Regions from separate parts of the Micromonospora sp. NBC_01392 genome, predicted to be linked through region 2. Evidence: riboswitches for the same ligand, from Rfam matches in the RefSeq annotation. Region 2 holds a riboswitch; the other holds the start of a gene.
What was found. A riboswitch is a leader RNA that binds a small molecule or an ion and turns the genes downstream of it on or off. The one in region 2 is predicted to bind cyclic di-AMP.
Positions count from the first base shown of each region.

Region 1: linked by a shared signal. The riboswitch ahead of OG767_RS11620 (C39 family peptidase) and the one ahead of OG767_RS24670 (coiled-coil domain-containing protein) in region 2 are both predicted to bind cyclic di-AMP.

Region 1 covers NZ_CP109549.1:2,531,543-2,536,806, forward strand. Annotated here, with positions in the region: gene OG767_RS11610 (hypothetical protein) at 29-442, shown strand; gene OG767_RS11615 (hypothetical protein) at 590-1,354, shown strand; cyclic di-AMP (ydaO/yuaA leader) riboswitch at 1,668-1,807, shown strand; gene OG767_RS11620 (C39 family peptidase) at 2,008-2,868, shown strand; gene OG767_RS11625 (hypothetical protein) at 2,924-3,478, opposite strand; gene OG767_RS11630 (alpha/beta fold hydrolase) at 4,033-4,830, shown strand; gene OG767_RS11635 (CDP-glycerol glycerophosphotransferase family protein) at 4,827-5,264, opposite strand, start outside.
Region 2 covers NZ_CP109549.1:5,732,454-5,737,717, forward strand. Annotated here, with positions in the region: gene OG767_RS24660 (HelD family protein) at 1-620, shown strand, start outside; gene OG767_RS24665 (cation diffusion facilitator family transporter) at 698-1,612, shown strand; cyclic di-AMP (ydaO/yuaA leader) riboswitch at 1,755-1,885, shown strand; gene OG767_RS24670 (coiled-coil domain-containing protein) at 1,890-2,975, shown strand; gene OG767_RS24675 (hypothetical protein) at 3,055-3,615, shown strand; gene OG767_RS24680 (SRPBCC family protein) at 3,509-4,021, opposite strand; gene OG767_RS24685 (STAS domain-containing protein) at 4,084-4,443, opposite strand; gene OG767_RS24690 (hypothetical protein) at 4,884-5,264, shown strand, end outside.

The sequences.
Region 1 (5,264 bases), 3.2 Mb from region 2:
GTGCCCGGATCGGCGGTAATTTGTTCCCGTGGCTCCGATCGCGCTCACCTGTCCCGTGTGGTGGGTGGCGCGCTGGGTCGCACGGATGCTGGCCAGCCTGGCCGTGGTCGTCGCCTGTTCGCTGGGCGCCGCCACGCTGCCGACCGGCGGGTCCCCGATCGCACCCGCGGCGGCCGGCCCGGTCGCCGGGTTGCGGGCCGACGCCGCCGCCGAACGGCCGAACGGCAGTGTCACCGAGCGGCAGGGCGACACCGTCGTCGAGCGGCAGGGCGACACCGTCGTCGAGCGGCAGGGCGTCCCCGTCGTCGATCGGCAGCGGAGCCGCGTCGGCGTTCCCGAGCCGCAGCCGGTGGGCGATGTCCCGCCCCCGACCGGGCGGCACCCGTTCCCGGTCGGCCAGCCGCCGGCTCCGGCCGGTCCGCGGGCCCCGCCCGCCCGCTGACCCGCCACGGGCCCGGCCCGTGACCGCGCCCACCGAACCTCACCCCGCACCGCCTCGGCGGCCCGGCGGCGCCCGAACTCCGGCCGCGCCCCGCCCCGGACCGGCCGTGCGGAGTTACCCGCCACTGTCTCCCGTGAGGTGCCGACCATGTCGCAGACCGTTCTCCTCAATTTCCTCACCGCCGTCCCCGAGGCCGCCGCCATCTGGTCGGCGCTGACCGTGCTCGCCCTCGTCCTGCTCGCCGTGCTGGTCGCCCGACCGGAACGCGACGGCGCGGGTGAGCCGGCACCCGAACCGGTCGACGCGGAGGCGCTCCACCGCGCCGACCTGGCCCGCTACGCCGACGAGGTGGCGGTGGCCGCCGCCGGGGCCGCGCAGACCGCCCGTCGCCGTCGCGAGCAGTGGTTGGCCGCCCAGAGCGAGGCCGACCGGGCCTGGACGGCCTACGACGAGGCGGACGCCGCCGCCCGCCGCCTGGCCGGCGCCGGCGCGCTGCCCACCCCGCACACACCCCACACCCCCGCCGAGTACGCGGCGCGCGAACGCTGGCTGCACCACGCCGCCATGACGGCGCACTGGCGGGGGGAGCTGACCGCCCGCCAGCTCGCCGACGTGCTGGCCCACCGCAACGGGTGGGACCCGCGCCGGCACCCGGCCGAGCAGGAGATCGTGCTGGCCCGGACCGTCCGCGACGGGCGGCGGGCCGGCTGGGAGACGGCCGCCGAGCGGGAACGCCTGGCGTGGCGGGACGCCGAACTGGCCGCCGAGGCGGCCCGGACGCTCGCCGTCGAGGCGTACGCGGCGGCCACGGCGCTGCGGCCGGTGCCCACGTCCCGCGTCTCGACGGCGAGCCGCGTCCCGGTCCCGTCGGCGGTGCGGGGGGCCCGGTGGCGTCCGGCCCGCGTCGGCTGAGCGGCCCCGGGAAGCACGTCGACCGAATCGTTACCCGAAACCGGTGAGGCCGGTCACCGGTACCGACCGCCGGCGACCGGCCGGATCGATGGCCCCTGCTGCGCCCGCTGCCCGATTCTCCGTCGGCCGGATGTCCGCTTCCTGCCGCACGGCGCCGACGTGGCCGCTTGTCCCATTGAGGGAGGTCGGTGACCGGCTGTTCCGAATCCGTAGTCGTCGAGGACGTTTAAGCAGCTGAGAGCGCTTGGCAGGGCGTGTACCCGCCGGTAGTGTCGGCGCGTCCGGTGCGGTTCCCGATCGCAGATGGCGACGCCGCGCCGACCCGCCTAATCGTGCATACGAACCGGGGACCCAACGCAACACCGGGGTGAATCCGCGAGCCCACGGCCGCGGTAGGGCGTACTTCCCGCCCGAATCCGTCAGCTAACCCGGTCGGCGGCCACGGAAGGAGTTCCATTCCCGTGCCCACCACCCCCCGAACGTCTCCCCGCCTCCACGGCCCCGGGGTGCCGGCGCTCGCCTGACGCGACGCGCTTCCGACCCCGTCCCGCCCGGCATCCGGGCGACTTCCCGCGGCCGCCCCGCCCGCCAGCGCGTGTGAGTTCCTCCACGCGCGGGGTTGACGCGTGCCGCCCACCCCGTGGAGGAAACCCGTGAAGTACCACCTGAAGCGCCACCTGCGTCGCCTCGCGACCGAGCGTCCGTACCAGATCATCGCCGGTTCGGCGGCGGCCCTCGTGCTGGCCGGCGGCACCGGCGCCGCGCTGACCGCCACCGACGACGCGCCGACCCGGCAGGAGAACACCGCCGCGGTGGCGGAACTCGGCTCCCGCCTCGGCGACACCGCCAGCCGCAGCGAGGCGCGCCTCGCCGTCCCGTCGCCGAGCGCCTCGCCGAGCGCGTCGTCCAGCGCGTCGCCCCGCCGCTCGCCCAGCGCCTCGCCCACGGCCTCGCCGTCGGCGAAGGTCGCCGACCCGGACACCACCCGCAAGGCCACGCCGAAGCCGCCGTCGAGCAAGGTGCTCGACTACGACTACCAGGCGCAGACCACCTACTACTACTGCGGCCCGGCCGCGGTGCGGAACGCGCTCAGCGCCGCCGGCATCGAGCGCAGCCAGGACACACTCGCCGTCGCGCTCGGTACCACCGAGATGGGCACCAACTCGGCCGAGGACACCACCCGGGTGCTCAACCAGCAGGTCAAGGGCGACCCGTACCGGACCCGCATGATCCCCGGCACGGCCACCAAGGCGCAGATCGACCGGCTCCAGGCCGACGTGGTCAACGCGGTCCGCAACGGCCGGGCGGTGGTCTCGAACATCGTCGGGGACGCCACCGACACCAACGGCGGCTGGCACTCGTTCCCGGGCGGCCACTACATCGCCGTGGTCGGCTACCAGAACGACGGTCGAACCGTACGGATCGCCGACTCGGCCGACCCGTCGCTGCCGTCGTACTGGATCAGCACCATCGACCTGGCGAACTGGATGGCCACTCGCGGCTACTCCGCCTGAGGAGTACGCGTCGAAGGCCGGCACCCCTGTCCGGGGTGCCGGCCTTCTGCATGTCTTAGCTGTTCCAGTGCTGGTTGACGAGGTCGGTGGCCTGCTTCTCCCACTGGGCGTACGCATCCGGGTAGGCCGACACCTGCACGGTCTGGGCGGCCTTGGTCAGCGGCATGTCCTGCCAGCCGTCGACCTGCTTCAGGCCCTTCAGGAACGCCAGGGTCGAGTATTCCGGGTCGGTGATCTGCTCGGGGGTGCCCCAACCCGAGGAGGGGCGCTGCTGGAACAGACCCAGCGAGTCGTGGTCGTTGCGGTCGCCGAGGTGGCCCAGGTTCTCCAGCTTCGACTCCTGCAACGCCGTGGCGATCGAGACCACCGCGGCCCGCTCGGGCAGCCCGGCCTTCTTCGTCGCGGCGATGATCGCCTTGACGTTGGCGGTCTGCTCGTCGTTCAGGTTGATCGTGGACTGCTCACCCTGCACACTCGCCACCGCAACCGGCTTGCTGGCGGTGGCGGCGTGCGCGGACTCGACGTGACCGGCGATCGGACCGGCGAACACACCACCGGTGAAGGCCAGACCAGCAATACCCAGAACGCTCTTACGCAGCATCGTGTTCATGAGGGGGGCTCCATTCGGGGGTCAACGCACCGGGGGTGCGGGCACCGTCAGGCGCTCAAGAAGAATGGCTGCTCGCGGGGCGGGGGGCCTCGTCGCGGCGCCGGGAGTGTGTGTAACGACCGGGGTCCCACCGTCATTCCCAGAGGGCGGGCGGGCGCTTGCCTTCCTCGGCCGTGCACCCGTCTACAACGCCGCGACCCCGTCGACGATTCCGCCGCCAGCATGCCGCCCATCACCGCCGAACCGGACAACCCACCCAGTGAGGCACTGGAACGCTGTGCATGTCGGTGCGGACAGTCAGTGCTCCAGAGCCTGCGAACTTGATGGCGTGGACGGGTCAGGACGGCGACCCGTCCACGCCATCAAGTTTGTAGCGCTGCGAGCGCAAGCAACGTCCGGCATGCCCGACGCGTCGACACCGCCCGCGCCCAGGTTCTGGACGACGCGGTGGTGTCTCCGATGTCCGAGGGCAATCACCGCGTTCCATTCGCCCGGGCGGTGCCGGCCGTGCGTGGTCTCGCGCGGGGTGTCCGTGCGGTGGCAGACTGCGGCGTATGGGCGATACGACGGGGACCCGCCACCTGGTGCTCCTGCACGGTATGGGCGCCACCGGCGAGGTGTGGTTGCCCTGGGCGCCGCTGCTGGAGCGTCGCTGGCAGGGGCGTTGGCTCGCCCCCGACCTGGCCGGCCACGGCTGGTCACCGCCGTTGCCGGGGTCCGGGTACTCGTTCGCGGCCCTGGCGCAGCGCGTGGCGGACGGGCTCGACGCGCTCCGGCTCGGCCCGCACGACCGGCTGGTGCTGCTCGGGCACTCGCTCGGTGGCGTGGTGGCGCTGTCGCTCGCCGCACGGCAGCGGGGCCTGCCGGTCGACGCGGTGGTCGGGCTGGGCATCAAGGTGGTCTGGTCACCGGCCGAACTGGCCAAGGCGGACGAGTTGGCAGCCCGGCCGGTGACCTGGTTCGCGACCCGGGACGAGGCGGCCCGCCGCTACCTGCGGGTCTCCGGGCTGGCCGGCCTGTTCGCCCCCGGCCACCCGGTGGTCGACGCGGGGCTGCGGCGGGAGGACGGCCGGGGGCACCGGAGCCACCCCGGCGGCGACGAGCGGGGCGGTGGACGGTGGCGGCTGGCCATGGATCCGGCCGCGTTCGCGGTGGGTGAGCCCGACATGCCCGCCCTGCTGGCCGCCGCCGACGCGCCGGTGCTGCTGGCGCGCGGCGAGACGGATCCGATGGTGACGGACGCGCAGCTCACGGCGTGCGGCGTGCCGGTGACCACCCTGCCCGGGTTGGGCCACCACGCCCACGTCGAGGACCCGGCTGCGGTGCTCGCCCTGCTCGACCCCTATCTCTAGGCCGGACGCGGCGCCGGGACGGACCAGTCCGGTTCCAGCTCGCGGCGGGCGGCGGTGAGGAACGCCTCGGCGTAGCCGTCGGCGGGGAAGTCGCCCAGGTAGCGGGTCCGGGCCGTCCAGCGCTCGGGGGCCTTCGGGTCGGTGTCGAGCAGCGCGGTGAGCACGTCGTCCACGTTGGACATGTCGCGGCGCAGCACGTAGCCGGAGGCCGCGAGCGGGAACCGCTCGACGAAGTGCGCGCCGTCGGCGCCGGTGTCGGTGACCGCGTACGGCTTGCCGGAGTAGAGCCAGTCGGAGATGACCCCGGAGACGTCGGAGACCAGCGCGTCGGCGCGGTTGACGCACTCGGTGAGCGTCAGCTCCCGGGCCGCCGCCGCGCCCCACAGGTGCGGCCGGCCGGTCTTCGCCTTGTCGGCGGCGAGCAGTTCGGTGAG
Region 2 (5,264 bases):
TGGTGGTGGACGAGTCGCAGGACGTCTCGCCGATGCAGTGGCGGATGGTCGGTCGGCGCGGCCGGCTGGCGTCCTGGACCGTGGTCGGCGATCCGGCGCAGACCGCCTGGACCGGCGATCCGCAGGAGCTGGACCGGGCGCGTGACCAGGCGCTGGGGCGGCGGCCCCGGCGTCGCTTCGAGCTGACCACCAACTACCGCAACTCGGCGGAGATCTTCGCGGTGGCGGCGGCGGAGATCCGCCGGCGGTATCCGGATCTGGCGCTGCCCGTCGCGGTGCGCTCCACCGGCGTGCCGCCCATGGAGCGGACGGTGGCCGCGGCCGAGCTGCCGGCGGCCACGGTCGAGGCGGTCCGGGCGCTGCTGGCCGAGGTGGAGGGCACGGTCGGCGTGATCACGCCGGTGCCGCGCCGGGACGAGGTGGCCGGTTGGCTGGGCGACCTCGACGCGGGCCGGCTCCAGGTGGTCACCAGCCTCCAGGCCAAGGGCATGGAGTACGACGGGGTGGTGCTGGTCGCGCCGAGCGAGATCCGGGCCGACCCGGGCTCGGGTGTCCGCACGCTCTACGTCGCGCTGTCCCGGGCCACCCAGCGCCTGACCACGCTCGATCCGGTGGGCTGACGCCACAGTTACTTGCACACATAGCGATGTGAGCATAGATTGGGCTCGTCCGGGACCCGGGGCGGGAGGGTGTGTGCGTGGGCGCAGGTCATGACCACAGCGGTGCGGTGGCCAACGCGGCGCACCGGCACTCCGGCCGGCTCTGGGCGGCGTTCGTGCTGCTCGCCGTGCTGATGGTGGTCGAGGCGGTGGCCGCCGTCACGACCGGTTCGCTCGCGCTGCTCTCCGACGCCGGCCACATGTTCACCGACGTGCTCGGCATCGGCATGGCGCTCGCGGCGATCACCGCCACCCGGCGCGCCCGGACCGACCCGCAACGCACGTTCGGGCTCTACCGGCTGGAGGTGCTCGCCGCGCTGGCCAACGCGGTGCTGCTCGGCGCCGTCGCGGTCTACGTCCTGATCGAGGCGGTACGCCGGTTCGGCGAGCCGCCGGAGGTGCTCGCCGGACCGATGCTGGTGGTGGCCGTGCTCGGCCTGCTCGCCAACGTCGCCGCGTTCGCGCTGCTGCGCTCCGGCGCCCAGGAGAGCATCAACCTGCGCGGCGCGTACCTGGAGGTGCTGGGCGACCTGCTCGGCTCGCTCGGCGTGATCGGCGCCGCGCTGGTCATCACGGTCACCGACTGGTGGTGGGCCGACCCGCTGGTCGCGGTGGCGATCGGCCTGTTCATCCTGCCGCGCACCTGGCGGCTCGGCCGGGCCGCGGTGCGCATCCTGGTGCAGGCCGCGCCGGAACACCTCCAGGTGACCGCGGTGCACGACCGGCTGACCGCCGTGCCCGGCGTGGCCGAGGTGCACGACCTGCACGTCTGGACGCTCACCTCCGGCATGGAGGTGGCCTCGGCGCACCTGACCACCGATCCGGGCGCCGAGGTCGCCACCGTGCTGGCCGCCGCCCGGGCCGCGCTGCACGAGGACTTCTCGATCGATCACGCGACGTTGCAGATCGAACCCGGAGCGTCCACCGGTGCCTGCGGCCCGACCGGCTGGTAGTTAGGACAGACTTAAATCCAAGTGGTTATTGTTAGCTTATGCCGGTTTTGCCCGGTATCCGACTCCGGGTGGCGGAGCCGGCTCCGGGCAACGCCGGTAGGCTCGGTCGCGGCCGACCCGCAGGCGTCATCCGGCGCCGACGGATCGGCCGTCGCCTAATCGCCCGCAGGGCGAGCCGGGGAACCACGTACGTGGGGTGCATCCGCGTCAGCGGTAGGGATCTTCCGTCCCGAACCCGTCAGCTAACCCGGTCGGCGGTTGACGGAAGGACACGTGAATGCCCCCAGTGGCACCTGTACGACGGACGGCCGCCCGGATGGCGGCCCTACTCGTCGCGATGCTGACCCTCGGCCTCGTGACGGCACCGGTCTCCCCCGCCTCGGCGACGCCCCCGACCGGCCGGCTCGCCGCCGCGCCCGGCGACGACGACGAGGGTGGCACGCCGGCGCTGCGCGCCAAGCTCGACGCCGCCAGCAAGGGCTGGCTGGAGGCCAAGGCCGCGCTGAACCGGTCGGTGACCCGGCAGAAGCAGCTCAACGAACGACTCGTGACGATCGACGCGGAACTGACCGAGCGCAACGCCAAGGTCGGTGAGATCGCCGAGGTGGCGTACCGCACCGGCCGGATGGGCACCGCCGCGGCGCTGCTCGGCAGCACCAGCCCGGAAGGCTTCATGGACCGGGCCGCCGCCCTGGAGACGGTCGCCGCGCACGAGGACCGGACGCTGCGCGAGCTGATCACCACCCGCGACGAGGCGATCCGCACCCGTACCGCGCTCGACGGCGAGGTCCGGGAACAACGCAAGCAGGTCACGGTGATGGCCAAGCGCAAGGAGCAGGCCGAGCAGGCGCTGGAGGAGGCCAACAACCGGCCCTCCGCCAGCAGCGGCAGCGGCAGCAGCGGCAGCGGGATCCGGGGCACCTCCACCGCGAACGCGAAGCCGGCCAAGCGCAACTCCGACGGCTCCTGGCCGGCCGAGTCGTGCAGCGTCAACGATCCGACGCCGGCCAGCGGCTGCATCACCCCGCGTACGCTGCACGCGCTGCAACAGGCGAAGGCCGCCGGCTTCACCCGGTACGTCTCCTGCCACCGACCCAGCGGCTCCGGCGAGCACCCGAAGGGCCGGGCCTGCGACTTCGCGGCCCAGAAGAGCGGCTTCGGCGGCGTGGCCAGCGGCGGCGACCGGACGTACGGCAACAACCTGGCCGCGTACTTCGTGCGCAACGCCGACCCGCTCGCCGTGCTCTACGTGATCTGGTTCAAGCAGATCTGGCTACCCAGCAGCGGCTGGAAGTCGTACAGCGGGGGCAACGGCGACCCGTCCAGCGACCACACCAACCACGTGCACCTGTCGGTCTACTGAGCACTACGCCCCACGACGTACACCGGGTGTCGTCGCGCGGCCCACGACGTGGGCCGCGCGACGGGACGACGATCGGGACATGAGACGACTCTCCCCCGCCGGCCGCAAGGCGCTGCTCACCGCGCACCTGGTCACCTCGCTGGGCTGGCTCGGCACCGACCTGACGCTGCTCGCGCTCGGCGTCGCCGGGCTGCGGGGCGCCGATCCCGAGGTGGTCTACCCGGCCGCGGCGCTGCTGGTCACCTGGCTGTTCGCACCGCTGAGCGTGGCGGTCTGGCTGATCGGCACCGCCAGCGCGCTGCTCACTCCGTGGGGCCTGCTGCGCTGGCGGTGGGTGCTGGTGAAGTTCGCGCTCACCACCGTCATGCTCGGCCTGGTGCTGCTCCTGCTGACCCCGCGAATCCGGCACCTCGGCGCGCTCGCCGGGGCAGCCGACGCGCACCTGCGGGTCGACCTGGTGGCGCCGCCGGCCGTCTCCACCACGCTGCTGCTGATCGTCACCGTGCTGTCCGTCTGGAAGCCATGGGGACGGATCAGGCGGGCCGGCCCTCCAGCGTCGCGCCGAGGCGGGCGGCGAGGCCCAGGTGAGCGGCCCGTGCCTGGCGGAACGCGTAACCGAACAGCGGCGCCGGCGCGGTGAGCGTGATCTCCACGTCGATCCGCACCACCCCGTCGGGCTCGTCGCGCAGCCGGGTGTGGTTGCGCACCGTCGTGGCCGGCTGCTGCCGGGCGACGGTGACCACCTCGTCCTCGGTGGCGACCAGCACGTCCGCCTGGTAGGTGACCGGAAAGTGCAGCGGACCGAGCTCCAGCCGGTCGGTGATCGCGAAGCTGGCCAGCGCGCCCGGCCGGGGCGGCAACTGCCGGACCCGCACGATCAGCGGATGCAGCTCGCCCTGCCGGCTCAGGTCGCCGAGCAGGGCCACCGCGTCCGCCCGGCTGCACCGGGCCTGCACGGTGTAGCTGAAGCTGTCGCTGCTCTGCAACCCGTCCCCCTCGCCGTCGTGGGTCCGGACGATCGTCCCGTACCGGGGCCGACCTGGCAACGGGTCGAAGGTCCCCCGGCCGGCGAGGGGCCGGAGGCAGGATCGGTGCGGACGGGTGGCGCTCAGGCGCCGGGGAGCACCTCGGGGGCGTCGTCGGCGAACCAGGGCTCCGGCGCGCCGAAGAGACCGAGCAGGCCGGTCACCCAGAGCTGCCGGTGCACGAACCGGCTCGGCTCGGTGACCACGAGCTTGACGCCGCTGACCTCGCAGGTCTGGAAGCCGGCGACCATGGCGCTGATGCCGACCGAGTCGATGAACGTGACGAGCCGCATGTTCAGCTCGATCCGAACGGGACGCGCCTTGGCCAGCACCTCGGCGATCGCCTCCCGCACCTCGTACGCGGTGTCGACGTCGATCTCCCCACGGGGCGCGATCTGGACGACACCACCCGGACGCACCGATTTCACGATCGACAGGCTCACGCGAGCACCTCCACTCGCCCCAACGGGCGCCTCATCAGTACGCGGGCCGCGACCGAGAGTATTCCTCCAACGGCCCCGGTCGCCACCCCCCGGGATGAGCAATTCGCGGACTGGGCACACCTGGGCGAGCCCAAACCGCACCTCCGGGTTCCGATTTCCCCTTCGACGCGGACCAGTGACCGGCCGAACGACCGGACCGGGTCGGCCGATCCGCCGACCCAGGGTAGCGGGCCCGCACATCCCACCGGGACACCCGGCCCCCGGCGCGTACGGGTGATTCCGCCCACCCCGTCCGTTTCCCCGCCGCTCGACTGACGGAGCGGGCGGGGTTTGGCGCGGGAGCGGGCGGGGCACTGCCCTCGGAAGTGAACCGTGACGCGCCGGATGACCACCGGAGTCCGACGTGGCCGCCGGGCTTCGGCACCCGAGGAGGTAGAACGATGATCGGATCCAGCCTGTTGGACCGCCGCAGCAAGCCCGAGCGGGTCGCGGACCAGGCCTGGCAGCACCTGCTCGACGCGGTCGGCACCGCCGGTGACAGCGTGCGGGACGCCACCCGCGTCGCGCGCCGCAGCTCCTCCGGCCTGGCCGACGAGGCCACCGACCTGGTCGGCTCCGCCGCCGACGAGGCGCGCCGCCGGGCCGGCCTCGCCTTCGAGGCGCTCGCCGGCCGCCGGCCCGCGCTGCCGTGGACGCTGCTGATCGCGGCGGCCCTGGCCGGCGCGGCGATCGGCTGGGCCGCCGGCACCGCCGCCCGCGCCGCCGGCAGCCGGGAGCGTGCCGGCGACGAGATCGAGTTCGTCGACGTCGACCGTCCCAAC